DNA from 3 places in the Amedibacterium intestinale genome. Region 3 is predicted to be linked to each of the others. Evidence: a T-box and tRNA genes for the amino acid it is inferred to sense, from the RefSeq annotation. Region 3 holds a T-box; the other regions hold tRNA genes.
The links. The T-box of region 3 lies ahead of leuS (leucine--tRNA ligase). A T-box ahead of a tRNA ligase gene usually reads a tRNA of that ligase, here a tRNA-Leu.

Region 1 (5,132 bases), 270 kb from region 3:
AAGTTTCTTATCTAATGAAATCATATGTTATGAAGATGATTGTATTTGTTTTGAAGATAGTATAGAGAAAAAAAGGTATTTTCTTTATATAAAAGAGGGGGTATTTTATACGGAGGATAATAATAATCCATGTATAGAGTGTATTAAAAGAAAGTATCCCTACTCTGTAATGGTGTAGTAAATTGTTTTTTTTATAAAACTATTGTAAATTTTCAATAAAAATAGTAAAATAGGTTTGCTGTTAGGAGGAATCATATCTATGGATTTTTTGACTTCAATAATGTTTACTTTAGTAGGTTTAGTTATAGGAGGCTTTCTTGGTTTCTATTTCACAAAGAAAAAATTTGAGAAAGAATTAAAAGAAAACCCACCAATTAATGAAAAAATGATTCGTGCAATGTTTTTACAGATGGGAAGAAAACCTTCTGAAGCACAAATTAAGCAAATAATGAAATCAGTTAATGCAAATAGATAATAAAAATACGGGAAACCGTATTTTTTGTTTACAAATTATAACAGTATTGTAAGATTGGTTAAAAATGATTATGTTATAATACACATGAGGTGTATTCTTTATGAAAGTATTAAAAAAGAGCTTAACATTTATTTTTGTGCTTTTGTTAATGTGTGGTGTTTTTATTTTGGGTGTTGGATATATGAATTATAGAAAGGTAATCAAAGAAACACCGATTAAAGAACAGGTAAGCGAAATAAGAAGTAATGAGAATTATGTAACATTAGAAGAAGTTAGTCCATATTTAATAAAAGCAACTGTTGCCATAGAGGATCATCGATTCTATGAACATGGAGGTGTTGATTACATTTCAATGTTACGAGCACTAGTTCAAAATGTTATATCTAAAGGTATTGTGGGAGGAGGAAGCACCATAACTCAGCAATTGGCAAAAAACATGTATTTTGATTACAGTGCGAATTACATACGGAAAGTTAGTGAATTGTTTGTTGCGTATGATTTAGAAAAACAGTTGTCAAAGGATGAAATTTTAGAGCTGTATCTAAATATTATAAATTATGGTGATAATCATATAGGGATACTGGAAGCAAGTCAGGGATACTTTTTAAAAAATCCAAGTAAATTAACATTGGATGAAGCAAGTCTATTGGCAGGATTGCCACAATCTCCAAGTAATTATCAATTAAGTAATCATTTGGATGCTGCACGAAATAGACAAAAATATGTATTAGAAGCAATGGTAGAATATGGTTATATTGATAAAAGTGAAGTCTATAGTTTAGAAAACGATTAAAACAAGAGCTAATAATTTTATATTTTGTTCTATGTAACTGCATATCGCTAAGTAGAGAAAAATAAAAAAATCCTGATGCTTTGTTTGAAGGAAGAGTGTTCCGTATTGAGTTTGATGCAGGAATTGATGATGTATTTATAATGTAGGAAAGAAAGATATTTGTTTTTTGTGATAGAGTAATAGTGTTCATAGAGGTTTCTTTTATAATGTGTGTAAACTTTATAATATGACATCTATGAACTTTTTTCATTTCTTAGAGAGGGTAGAGGAGCGCAGTGGTTAGGTATAAATGTTAGCTTTTATATCCCTAACTTAATTCCAGTTTTATTTTACAACCTTTGGCACGAAAAAAAGTATTAAAAAAATAAAAAAAGTATTGCATTTTATTTTGCGTTGATATATAATAACTGAGCAATGCCCGAGTGGTGAAACTGGTAGACGCAACGGACTCAAAATCCGTCGGTAGCGATACCGTGCCGGTTCGAGTCCGGCCTCGGGCACCATGTGATAATGAAAGCCTTGAATAAAGGCTTTTTTTGTGCCTGTATTTTGGTTTGGCAATAATTTATAATGAGTTTAATTTATCTACCATGTTTTGCTGCGATTCATTAAATCAATGTCCATAAACATTATTTAACATTTTAGAAAAAGAAGCCCTGTTTACTTTTTGATGATGAGTCAAACCTGTTATTAATTCTATTTTTAAAGTCAGGTGTTGAGAATGTAAAATGGCATGGCAGAAGGTATGATGTGATGTGGATTAATATTTTGATAATAGCATTTATTGTGTATGGTTTTGAAATCACCATAAAAGAAAGAGCAGAAAGACGTCTGGCGAAACAAGATGACAAAACAAACATCAATCGTGCAGAAGTAGCTCTTACAAAAGCAGTAAACCGAATCAAAGTGTATGAACATCACTAAAAGAAAAACTCCGCCATTGGATGAATGTCCAAATGCGGAGTTTTTGTATGAAAGATAAATTCATAAGAAGGCAGTTTAGAGCGCTGCAGGAAAAGAGAAAAGAAAAAAATCTCGAAAAAAATTAAAAAAAAGAGTAAAAAAATGTTGACATAGGGAAGAGCGGGTGGTAATATATACGAGCACCAAGCGAGAGAGCTTGGCTCGGTCTTTGAAAACTAAACAGGAAACGTCAATTTCAAACAATGAAAAAGATAACAAAACAAAAGAAAAAACGTTAGCAGAAAACGTTTTGAGCTAAAATCAAATGGAGAGTTTGATCCTGGCTCAGGATGAACGCTGGCGGCATGCCTAATACATGCAAGTCGAACGGAGCGAATATGGAAGCTTGCTTCTGTAAGAGCTCAGTGGCGAACGGGTGAGTAACACGTAGGTAACCTGCCCATGTGCCCGGGATAACTGCTGGAAACGGTAGCTAAAACCGGATAGGTGAATAGGAGGCATCTCGTATTCATTAAAGGACCTGCAAAGGTGCGAACATGGATGGACCTGCGGCGCATTAGCTGGTTGGAGTGGTAACGGCACACCAAGGCGACGATGCGTAGCCGACCTGAGAGGGCGAACGGCCACATTGGGACTGAGACACGGCCCAAACTCCTACGGGAGGCAGCAGTAGGGAATTTTCGTCAATGGGGGGAACCCTGAACGAGCAATGCCGCGTGAGTGAAGAAGGTCTTCGGATCGTAAAGCTCTGTTGTAAGTGAAGAACGGTCAGTAGAGGAAATGATACTGAAGTGACGGTAGCTTACCAGAAAGCCACGGCTAACTACGTGCCAGCAGCCGCGGTAATACGTAGGTGGCGAGCGTTATCCGGAATCATTGGGCGTAAAGGGTGCGCAGGTGGTACATTAAGTCCGAAGTAAAAGGCAGCAGCTCAACTGCTGTTGGCTTTGGAAACTGGTGAACTGGAGTGCAGGAGAGGGCGATGGAATTCCATGTGTAGCGGTAAAATGCGTAGATATATGGAGGAACACCAGTGGCGAAGGCGGTCGCCTGGCCTGCAACTGACACTGAGGCACGAAAGCGTGGGGAGCAAATAGGATTAGATACCCTAGTAGTCCACGCCGTAAACGATGAGAACTAAGTGTTGGGGAGACTCAGTGCTGCAGTTAACGCAATAAGTTCTCCGCCTGGGGAGTATGCACGCAAGTGTGAAACTCAAAGGAATTGACGGGGGCCCGCACAAGCGGTGGAGTATGTGGTTTAATTCGAAGCAACGCGAAGAACCTTACCAGGCCTTGACATGGATGTAAATGCCCTAGAGATAGGGAGATAGCTATACATCACACAGGTGGTGCATGGTTGTCGTCAGCTCGTGTCGTGAGATGTTGGGTTAAGTCCCGCAACGAGCGCAACCCTTGTCGCATGTTACCAGTATTGAGTTAGGGACTCATGCGAGACTGCCGGTGACAAACCGGAGGAAGGTGGGGATGACGTCAAATCATCATGCCCCTTATGGCCTGGGCTACACACGTACTACAATGGCGGCTACAAAGAGAAGCGAACCTGCGAGGGGGAGCGGAACTCATAAAGGCCGTCTCAGTTCGGATTGGAGTCTGCAACTCGACTCCATGAAGTCGGAATCGCTAGTAATCGCAGATCAGCATGCTGCGGTGAATACGTTCTCGGGCCTTGTACACACCGCCCGTCAAACCATGGGAGTTGGTAATACCCGAAGCCGGTGGCATAACCGTGAGGAGTGAGCCGTCGAAGGTAGGACCGATGACTGGGGTTAAGTCGTAACAAGGTATCCCTACGGGAACGTGGGGATGGATCACCTCCTTTCTAAGGAGAAAGAGTGTAGAGAAAGATATTTCCTGTTTGGTTTTGGAAGGCTGAGAAGCATTCCGAATCGATCTTTGAAAACTGAATAACAGAAGACATAACAGAAGGTCTATAACGAAAAGTTGTAAGAAATTCACGAGTTGAAGTTAAACAAACAGAAAACTCAAAGCTAAGCTAATGGTGATTAAGTAAGAAAGGGCGTACGGTGGATGCCTAGGCACTTGAAACTGAAGAAGGACGCAACAAACGGCGAAACGCGGCGGGGAGCTGTACGTAAGCAAAGATCCGCCGGTATCCGAATGGGGGAACCCGGCATGCGTAATAGCATGTCATCCGCAGATGAACAAATAGTCTGCGAGAGAGGTACCCGGGGAACTGAAACATCTAAGTACCCGGAGGAAAAGAAAACAACAGTGATTCCCTGAGTAGCGGCGAGCGAAAGGGGAGGAGCCCAAACCAGACCGAGGTCTGGGGTTGAAGGACCGCGATACGGCAAGAATCATGGTAGGAGAACGGCATTGAAAGGCCGACCGGAGAGGGTGCAAGTCCCGTATCCGAAACCGTGAGGAAGCCCAGCGGGATCCTGAGTACGGCGAGACACGAGAAATCTTGTCGGAAGCAGGCGGGACCATCCGTCAAGGCTAAATATAAGCAAGTGACCGATAGTGAACCAGTACCGTGAGGGAAAGGTGAAAAGAACCGCGGGAGCGGAGTGAAATAGAACCTGAAACCGTATGCTTACAAGAAGTCAGAGCACGTTAAGGTGTGATGGCGTGCCTTTTGTAGAATGAACCGGCGAGTTATGTTATCGTGCGAGGTTAAGCAGGAGATGCGGAGCCGAAGCGAAAGCGAGTCTTAATAGGGCGGCAGTACGATGACATAGACCCGAAACCGTGTGATCTAGCCATGACCAGGTTGAAGTTCAGGTGAAACTGAATGGAGGACCGAACCGACCCCCGTTGAAAAGTTGGCGGATGAGTTGTGGCTAGGGGAGAAATTCCAATCGAACACGGATATAGCTGGTTCTCCCCGAAATAGCTTTAGGGCTAGCGTCGAGGATGAGTCTTGTGGAGGTAGAGCACTGAATGTACGATGGCC
Region 2 (5,132 bases), 680 kb from region 3:
TGTAATCAGATTCCTCGGCCAATATAGATAAGGAACGATAGATATCCTGTAATTTATACTTTGGCTGTTCCAGCAGAGAATGAGCGAAAGAGAAAGAAGAGCGTTTACTGGAAGGATATAGAACACGAGCGTAGACAAGATCGCAGAGGATGCGATGGATATCATATTCGAATTTATGATGATTCTTAATATTACGACAAATATTGTCAAAATGAAGATTGGAACAGATGGATTGAAGGAATAGGTAGCCAACATTAAATAACAAAACTTCATTTTTTTTGATTTTTTTGTCGCTAGAGAAAGGTATGAGAACAGGTGCAGTATCCTGTTGATGGGATAAAGTGTCCTTTTTAGCTTCAGAACGAGCCCATTCCAATAATTTTTCTTCATTATTATCAAATTGAGGAAGCAGGTCATTTAATCGACCAAGCTTTCTAAAAATGCGACTAGAAGTTTTACCATTGTTTTTGCGATAAGAACTCATAATATAAATGCTTTTGGAATTGCCAGTGCCATTGATTGCAACGTACATATTCATCACCCAATATAATAATAACACATATAGCACAATATAGCACATAATAGAACATAAAATTTGACAAAAAAAGTAAAAGAAAAGCGCCTGTTTAAAGCGCCATAGTAAATTTATGAAATTTTATATGTGTCAAACTCCCGAGTTTCTAAATAGTAGAGAAAATTATAGAAATTAAGAAGGAGGAAGTTTGTATTCTTCCTTCTTTTATCATTTTTTGTATATAGTGGATTAGATATGGTAAAATACAAGAAGGATAAAGAATGGAGAAATTATTATGGAATCTATGGAACAATTACAAAAAAGATTAAATTCCTCTAGTATGTATCTGCAAAGCAATGACATGAAAGTGGTAGAAGTAAAAGAAGGGTATGCAAAAGTAGAAATGCGTATAGATAAGCATATTTTGAATATACATGGGTTTGTTCATGGTGGGGCTTTATTCTCTTTGGCAGATACTGCAGCAGGAGCCGCAAGTTTTACAAGTGGAAGAGACAGTGTAACTTTATCTGGTACGATAAATTATATAAAGCCAGGAAAAGGTGGAAAACTTATCGGAATTGCACAGAAGATTTCTGCTGGAAGAACAACAGGTGTATATGAGGTATTTATCTTTAATGATGAAGATGTGTTATTGTCTAGGGCAACCTTTACGATGTTTTTTTTAGATGGAAATCGCTAGTTACTATTCACCGACAAGTAGAGATAAAATAGAATATAAATAAAAAGAAAGCTGGTAAATCACATGTACATTAAAAAGTCAGATTTCTTGAAAGATGATTTTGGAGATTATGATGATACAAACTACTTTAAATACGAATAACAGGGGGTGTTTCAACCATGTTAGATAACTCTAAAATAACTAATACAGATGAGCTGGAATTCGCTGTATTCTGTATCGAAAATATTGCCATTAGACTGGGAAAAAATGCCGAAGAAGTTTATCGGGCGTTGACTGAAAAAAGCGATATTTTACATAGCTATATCGTACCAGAGTATGAAATGCTTCATACCCAAAGCAAGGACTATATCATAGATGATATTATTGGTTTAATGGAAGAAAGGGGTATCCAATTATGATTTTATATCATGGCTCCTATGTGGATGTCCAAACTCCAGATTTATTACATTCCAGAAAAAATGTTGATTTTGGACGTGGTTTTTACACAACACCTATTTATGAACAGGCAGTAAAGTGGTGTGAAAAATTCAAGCGTCGTGGTAAAAAAGGAATTGTTTCTCGCTACAGTTTTGATGAAAATGCTTATCAGGAACTCCAGATTTTGAAATTTGAAAGCTATTCTGAAGAATGGCTCGACTTCATTTTGAAATGCAGAAGCGGAACTGATACAACTAATTATGATATAGTGATTGGCGGTGTCGCCAATGATAAGGTATTTAATACCGTTGAGCTTTATTTTGATAATCTAATTGGCAAAGGGGAAGCTATTCGCCGCCTGCGCTATGAAAAGCCAAACTTACAAATATGTTTTCGAACACAGAAAGCTCTTGATGAATATTTGCACTATGAGGGGAGTGAACAGCTTTGATTGCCAATCCTATTTTATTACAAAAAAAATATACTCGAATTATTGAGCGATTTTCGAAAAAAGAAAACTTATCCTTGGATGAGGCCTTAAGCTTTTTCTATCACTCAACCATTTATCGTCTAATCAGCGAAGGAGTATCGGATCTGCACTGTATGAGCGATGAGTATTTGACAGAGGAAATGATTTTAGAGTATAAAGAAAAATAGAACTATCTCAGTGCAAGCCAACTCTTTTCAATGATACATCACAATATTTCTGTTTGTATAATCTTTAATTTCAAAGGCATGACAAGGACTTTTGTCTGTCCTGTTTCAACAAGTCTCATATGATTTAGAGCAGCCAATGAATGCCTCTAAAGCTTGACTATAACCTTTCACAAGGCACTTTCCCCTCAATCAGCATTTAATGCTTTAAGTTTTGAAAAAAAGTTTTCCACATAGTAAAAAAACGTATGGCTGATGTCCTGAAAGTGCTTTTTTATCGTATTTATTTGAACGAAAATTTCGTCTAAAATACTATAATTTATTTGGGTAATCATTATCGCAATTTACAAAAAACTATAGACAAAAAAGACAATAAATAGTATCATATACTAGTATATGGTACTGCAGGAGTGGTGGAATGGCAGACACGCTGTCTTCAGGCGGCAGTGCGAGCAATCGCGTGAGAGTTCAAATCTCTTCTCCTGCACCAAATATGTATTATAACGGCTCTATATCGGCCGTTTTTTTTATTTATAAAGTATTCAAAATGTAACAATAAAGTGCATAGAAGAAAGTACGTTTAAATAGATTACTTGTGAAAAATGACACCGTTTTCATTAGTGAATCAAAAGTTTTTAAGCAAATCAATAGAAAATAAGGTAAAAAGATGGTATATTAAATTCTTTTTTATATGAAATTGGCTTATTTTTGTTATTTTTTTAACAAATTGAGGTAAAAATTTAAGAAGAGTATAGACAGCTTCACTTGTGAAATATATAATTAGTAATGTAAAGACGAGGAGGGAAGTAATGAATAAGAATATTGGAGAACTGATAAAACAAAAGCGTACGGAAAATAAGATGACACTTAAGGATATTAGTGAAGCAACCGATTTATCCATTGGCTTTTTATCACAGCTGGAACGAGGATTAACATCAATTGCTCAAGATACATTAAAAAAAGTCGCAAAGGCTTTAAATGTAGAAATGAGTTACTTCATGGATCAGCCAAAATCAAAAGAAAAAGTAGTGCTAAGAAGCTACGAAAAAGAAATTCTTAGAATTGAGGGTGGTTCCATCATTGAATATTTAATGACAAATATGGTTACCCAGGCTGAAATGTTACCAAAACTGGTAGAAATCCTTCCGCAGAAAGAAGTAGAAGAATCTTTAACATATTCTCATGAAGGAGAGGAATTCGTTTATGTTTTAGAGGGGATTTTAACTTTGAAGGTTGAAAACGAAGTTTATGATCTATATCCTGGCGATTGTGCACATTATCTTTCTACAAGAGCGCATAACTGGAGTAATCAGACAAACAAGGTTGTAAAATTCATTACGATTAATACCCCAAACCTTTTTAAAGAAACAGGAGAGACGATATGAAAGAGCCTACCATAGTGAATATTCAGAAATATTCTGTACATGACGGAGATGGCATTCGTACAACAGTTTTCTTCAAAGGGTGTTTGTTGAACTGCTGGTGGTGTCACAATCCAGAAAGTCAGAAATATACCCCTGAATTAATGTTTACAAAAGAAAAGTGTACGGGATGTGGATATTGCGAGAAAGCATGTACACATGATGCTATTACAGTGGAAAGTGATGGAATAGCCCACACAGATCCTTCAAAATGTGTATTGTGTGCAGATTGTTTAGATTATTGTGTTCAAAATAATCGTGAAATTGTAGGGAAAACTTACAGCATTAAAGAATTGATGAAAATCATCAATAAAGATGCTCACTTTTATGAAGAAAGTGGCGGTGGAGTAACTTTATCAGGTGGAGAAGTTATGACACAGGATATGGAATATCTGGAAGAATTATGCAAAGCATTAAAAGAAAAAGATTATAATATCGCAATTGATACCTGTGGTTATGCACCAAAAGAAAATTATGAGCGATTATTGCCATATGTTGATACATTCTTATATGATATCAAAACATTAGATGATGAAGTACATCAGAAGTATATGGGAAAATCAAATGATTTAATTTTACGTAATTTGGAATTTTTAGCTGATAACAATGCTAATATCAATATTCGAATTCCGGTTGTAGAACCTGTAAACAGTGATGAAGAAACAATGATGGATATTATCAAATATCTAAAAGAAAGAATCGGAATTGTAAAGGTAAATTTATTGCCATATCACAATACGGGAAGCAGTAAGTATGAAAAGCTGGGGCGTGAATATCCAGCAAAAGATTTAAAAGTGCCTAGCAAAGAGCATATGGAAAAGCTGAAAGTTCTATTTGAGGAACATGGTTTCAAACAGGTGAAGATAGGAGGATAAACAATGGAACTTAGAGGAATGAATGATCGTATCAAAAAGCTTAGACTTCAAAGTGAAGAAACTACACCACACATTTTTATGGAACGTGCAATGTTGATGACAGATGCTTATAAAAAATACGAAGGTGAAGTATCAATTCCAGAACTTCGTGCACTTTCTATGAAAGAAATTTTCTCACGTAAAACAATCACAATTGAAGATGGAGAATTGATTGTTGGGGATAAAGGGGCTGGTCCACAGTCTACACCAACATTCCCAGAGTTATGCTGTCATACTTTGGAAGATATGAAGGTTATGAATGATCGTGAACTAATTTGTTTTAAAGTTAGCGATCAGGATTTAAAACAGCAGGAAGAAGTTATTATTCCATTCTGGGAAAAACGCTCTATCCGTCATAAAATTATTAACTCTATGTCTCAGGAATGGAGAGATTGCTATGAAGCAGGTATCTTCACTGAATTTATGGAACAGCGTGGTCCAGGGCATACAGTAGGTTCTGAAAAAATTTATGCAAAAGGTTTCTTAGATTATCAAAATGATATCAAAAAAGC
Region 3 (5,132 bases):
GGGGAAACTATTTATTTTAATATACAGGAGGTAGATTTCGATGATAAAAATAGAAAATAAGAAAATACTGGCTAGACAAATAGAAGAAATCATTAAAGAAGCTGGACAGTTTATCTTACATCATAAAATTGAAAAAGTTATGGAAAAGGGGAATGCTTCCAATGTGGTAACAAATATAGATATACAATGTCAAAATCTTATCATTGAGAAATGTAAAAAGGTTCTTCCTGACAGTGTTTTTCTAGCAGAGGAAGAAGGACAGCAGCAGATTAGTGAACAATTCACATGGGTCATTGACCCAATTGATGCCACAACAAACTATGTGTATGATTTTCATCATTCCTGTGTTTCTATAGGTTTGTATTATCAAAGAAAAGGCTTGATTGGAGTGGTTTATAACCCTTATCTTGATGAGTGTTTTGTTGGAATTGATGGGATAGGAAGTTTTTGTAATGGCAAAGCAATTCATGTGAGTCATCATCCTTTTCATGAGGCACTTATTATGATAGGAACATCTCCTTATGATAAGCATTTAGCGGAGATCACTTTTGCGATTATAAAGGAATTGTTCATAGAAGCACGTGATATTAGAAGAAGTGGAAGTGCTGCATTGGATCTGTGCTATTTAGCTTGTGGAAGAATTGATGCTTTCTATGAACAAAATTTACAGCCCTGGGATTATGGGGCTGGGAAAATCATCATTGAAAACACAGGAGGCAAAATAAAAGCTCTTGTAGAAAATGCTTTTGATGAATTAAAACCTACTGGTGTTATTTGTTCAAATGGACAATGTCAGGAAAGATTAGCAGAAATTGTTTTAAAATACAGCAGATGAGTGATGGTGAATGCTATGGAATTAAACACTAAAAGATTGACTTTGCGTCCATGGAAAGAAAGTGATGCAGAAGCTTTATATATGTATGCGAAAGATCCTCGCGTAGGTCCAAAAGCCGGCTGGGCTCCACATAAAAGCGTAGAAGAAAGCTTATCTATTATAAAACATCTTTTACAGGGAAAAGAATGTTATGCCATTTGTTTACGAGATGCAAAAACACCAATAGGGGCAATTGAATTAATGTTACATGAGAAAAGTGATGTGGCAGCAAGCAAGGATGCATGTGAATTGGGGTATTGGCTTGCTTATCCTTTTTGGGGCAAAGGTTATATGCTGGAAGCTGCAGAAGAACTGCTTCGACATGGTTTTGAAGATTTAGATATGAAACAAATATGGTGTGGTTATTACGAAGGAAATATGAATTCAAAACGTGTACAAGAAAAATGTGGGTTCTCTTATTACTGCACAATAAAAGATGTAGAAGTAGCTGCATTGCATGAAAAACGCACAAGACATACTACTCTTTTAAAAGAAGAAGATTGGAAAAGATTACATTCTAAAGTATAATCAGAAGGTGATACAAAATGGTAAGTGTAAAGTTTTATGACAGTGTAGAAGATTCTCTGCTTAAATTTGCGGTCATTATCGCAAAAGCTGATGGAAAATGGGTGTTCTGTAAACATAAAGAAAGAGATACATTTGAACTTGCAGGTGGTCATAGAGAAGAAAACGAAACAATTCTTGAAACGGCAAGTCGAGAATTAAGGGAAGAAACAGGTGCAGAAGAGTTTGAGATAAAACCAGTATGTGTATATTCTGTTACAGGGAAGACAAGAGTGGTTAAAGAAGAAAATGTGGAGACCTTCGGAATGCTTTTTGTGGCAGATATTTTCTCTTTTGGAAAAATTTAAAGTGAAATTGAAAAAATAGTTCTTAGTGATACTTTAATAACAGAATGGACGTATCCATCAATTCAGCCTAAACTTATAGAAGAAGCAAGAAAAAGAGGATATGTGAGGTGAAATAAATGAATATAAATGCGTATTGGAGATGTTGCCTGCATCAAAAAGCAGATGAATTAAAAACATATTTTCACGAGAATGCATATATTAACTGGCATAATACAAATGAACACTTTACAGTAGATGAATTTATTCAAGCAAATTGTGAATATCCAGGCAAATGGGATGGGGAAATACAACGAACTGAATATTTAAAAGATACTGTCATTACTGTAGTGCATGTTTTTTCATTAGATAAAACTATCTCTTGTCATGTAACTTCATTTATAAAGTTTCAGAATGACAAGATTATCTCTATTGATGAATACTGGGGTGATGATGGTTTACCGCCTACATGGAGGAAAAAGAAGAAAATAGGTACACCAATTCGATAAATTAGATAGATAGGAAGAATATGTAGAAAATGAAAGAAAAAGAGAAAATGAAACAAGGTTTGCTTTATGACGCAAATTATGATGATGAGTTATTGAAAGACAGGATTTCTTGTAAAGAACAGTGTTTTCAATATAATCAATTAAGACCATCACAAATAGAGGAACAAGAACAATTGATTCGCAGTTTATTCAAGAAGACAGGAAACTCCTTTTGTATTACAGCACCGTTTTGGTGTGATTATGGCTATCATATTGAAATAGGTGAAAACTTTTGTTCCAATCATAATTGTGTAATTTTAGATGGTGCAAAAGTAACATTTGGAGATAATGTATTCATTGGCCCTAATTGTGTTTTTTCTACCGCAGGACATCCTTTGGATGTAGAACAAAGAAATCAGGGGCTGGAATACGCTTATCCTATTTCTGTTGGAAATAATGTCTGGATTGGGATGGGAGTATTGGTACTTCCCGGTGTAAAAATTGGAAATAACAGTATTATAGGTGCTGGAAGTGTTGTAACAAAAGATATACCAGAAGGAGTTATTGCGGTTGGAAATCCATGCCGTATCCTTCGTAAAGTTACAGATGAGGATAAAAAGAAATATTGGAAATAAAAGATAGGAACATAACCCTTATGTGATATGCTGAAGGCATAAGGGTATAAAGCTTCAATTACACCAATATAACGTTGAATCAAGTTTTTAATCGCGTGTGATTTGATTGAAGTGAACCTTGTATTTAAGGTTATGGTTTACTGCAAACTGACTTGGACTTTGTTACATTTTTTATGCTGGAAATATTGACAAAACCTTACTGGTTTATTAAACTTATACAGGTAAAGGCGTTGAATTAAAGTAGTACCTTGTGAAATGGTTTAGAGAGTCGACTGGCTGGTGAAAAGTCGAAGCATGCAGCTTGGGAACTTGTTAAGGAGCCTGATAAGAACTTATCCGTTTTATCTTCGCGTTAAGAAGTAGAGTGCTCTGTAAAAAACAGGGAACTAAGGTGGTACCGCGTTTATGACGTCCTTAGAATAGGACGTTTTTTTATGTTTGGAAAGGAAAAGATAGTATGGGATTTGAACACAAGAAAATAGAAAAGAAATGGCAGGAGTATTGGGATACAAACAAAACATTTGAAACCGATGTATATGATTTCAGCAAGCCAAAGTTTTATGTATTGGATATGTTTCCTTATCCAAGTGGACAGGGGTTACATGTAGGACATCCAGAAGGTTATACAGCAAGTGATATTGTTTCTCGTTATAAACGCATGAAAGGATTTAATGTTTTACATCCAATGGGATGGGATGCTTTTGGGCTTCCTGCAGAACAGTATGCAATTAAAACAGGGAATCATCCTGCAGGTTTTACAGAAACTAATATTGAGACATTTAAGCGTCAGTTGAAAATGCTTGGTTTTTCTTATGACTGGAGCAAAGAAATTTCTACCGCAGATCCTCAGTATTACAAATGGACGCAGTGGATCTTTGAACAGATGTACAAAGATGGTTTAGCAAAAAATGTGGATATGCCTGTAAACTGGTGTGAAGAATTGGGAACGGTTTTGGCAAATGATGAAATTATTGATGGAAAAAGTGAGCGTGGAGGATATCCTGTTGTTCGTAAAAATATGAAACAATGGGTATTGGATATTCCAAAATATGCAGAGCGTTTATTGGCACAGCTGGATGATTTGGACTGGCCAGAATCTACAAAAGAAATGCAGCGTAACTGGATTGGAAAATCTGTTGGTGCGCATGTAAACTTTAAAGTAGATGGACATGAGGAAAGCTTTACGGTATTTACAACACGCTGTGATACTTTGTTTGGGGCAACGTATTGTGTACTTGCACCAGAACATGCATTAGTAGATAAAATTACGACACCTGAACAAAAGGAAGCTGTAGAAAGCTATAAGAAAGTATGTGCTTCTAAATCTGATTTGGAACGTACTGAATTAAACAAAGAAAAAACAGGAGTTTTTACAGGAGCATATGCCATCAATCCTGTAAATCATAAGAAAACACCAATCTGGATCAGTGATTATGTACTTGCAAGCTATGGTACAGGGGCAATCATGGCCGTTCCTGCACACGATACACGTGACTGGGAATTTGCGAAAAAATTTGGTATTGACATCATTCCAGTTTTGGAAGGCGGCGATGTTACAAAAGAAGCTTATACCGAAGATGGAAAACATATCAATTCTGATTTCTTAAACGGTATGGGAAAACAAGAAGCAATTGATACGATGATTGCATGGTTAGAAGAACATAAATGCGGTAAAAAACAGATCAATTATCGTTTACGTGAATGGATTTTTGCTCGTCAGCGTTATTGGGGAGAACCGATTCCGGTCGTACATTATGAAGATCATGATGAAGTTTTACCAATGGAAGAACTTCCACTGACACTTCCAGAACTAGAAGATTATGCGCCAAGCAAATCCGGAGAATCTCCATTAAACAAAGCAGTAGACTGGCTGAATTATAAAGGCGGTAAGCGTGAAACAAGTACTATGCCAGGTAGTGCAGGAAGCAGCTGGTATTATATGCGTTATATCGATCCTAAAAACAAAGAGGCTATTGGAGATAAAAAATTATTAGAACACTGGCTTCCTGTTGACTTGTATATTGGAGGAAGTGAACACGCAGTTGGACACTTGTTGTATTCTCGTTTCTGGAACAATTACTTATATGACAAAGGGGTTCTAGGAACAAAAGAACCATTCCAGAAACTATGCCATCAGGGAATGATCTTAGGTTCTAATGGAGAAAAAATGAGTAAATCCAGAGGAAACGTTATCAATCCGGATGATATTGTAAGAGATTATGGTGCAGATACCCTTCGTATTTATGAAATGTTTATGGGTCCTTTAGAGGCAAGCAAACCATGGAGC

Region 1: it encodes a tRNA-Leu, which carries the amino acid that the T-box ahead of leuS (leucine--tRNA ligase) is inferred to sense. The anticodon was not compared.
Region 2: it encodes a tRNA-Leu, which carries the amino acid that the T-box ahead of leuS (leucine--tRNA ligase) is inferred to sense. The anticodon was not compared.

Annotation. Positions count from the first base shown of each region.
Region 1 is NZ_AP019711.1:459,837-464,968, forward strand. It holds gene A9CBEGH2_RS02320 (hypothetical protein) at 1-178, shown strand, start outside; gene A9CBEGH2_RS02325 (YneF family protein) at 260-475, shown strand; gene A9CBEGH2_RS02330 (transglycosylase domain-containing protein) at 576-1,268, shown strand; tRNA gene A9CBEGH2_RS02335 (tRNA-Leu) at 1,685-1,771, shown strand; gene A9CBEGH2_RS02340 (ATP synthase delta/epsilon chain alpha-helix domain-containing protein) at 2,022-2,192, shown strand; rRNA gene A9CBEGH2_RS02345 (16S ribosomal RNA) at 2,494-4,034, shown strand; rRNA gene A9CBEGH2_RS02350 (23S ribosomal RNA) at 4,217-5,132, shown strand, end outside.
Region 2 is NZ_AP019711.1:48,111-53,242, forward strand. It holds gene A9CBEGH2_RS00195 (IS1634 family transposase) at 1-532, opposite strand, end outside; gene A9CBEGH2_RS00200 (PaaI family thioesterase) at 810-1,214, shown strand; gene A9CBEGH2_RS00205 (DUF3791 domain-containing protein) at 1,373-1,612, shown strand; gene A9CBEGH2_RS00210 (DUF3990 domain-containing protein) at 1,609-2,082, shown strand; gene A9CBEGH2_RS00215 (DUF3791 domain-containing protein) at 2,079-2,288, shown strand; tRNA gene A9CBEGH2_RS00220 (tRNA-Leu) at 2,690-2,775, shown strand; gene A9CBEGH2_RS00225 (helix-turn-helix domain-containing protein) at 3,095-3,670, shown strand; gene A9CBEGH2_RS00230 (trans-4-hydroxy-L-proline dehydratase activase) at 3,667-4,581, shown strand; gene hypD (trans-4-hydroxy-L-proline dehydratase) at 4,585-5,132, shown strand, end outside.
Region 3 is NZ_AP019711.1:729,722-734,853, reverse strand. It holds gene A9CBEGH2_RS03705 (inositol monophosphatase family protein) at 41-835, shown strand; gene A9CBEGH2_RS03700 (GNAT family N-acetyltransferase) at 839-1,402, shown strand; gene A9CBEGH2_RS03695 (NUDIX hydrolase) at 1,420-1,746, shown strand; gene A9CBEGH2_RS03690 (nuclear transport factor 2 family protein) at 1,863-2,231, shown strand; gene A9CBEGH2_RS03685 (sugar O-acetyltransferase) at 2,261-2,845, shown strand; T-box leader at 3,067-3,264, shown strand; gene leuS (leucine--tRNA ligase) at 3,303-5,132, shown strand, end outside.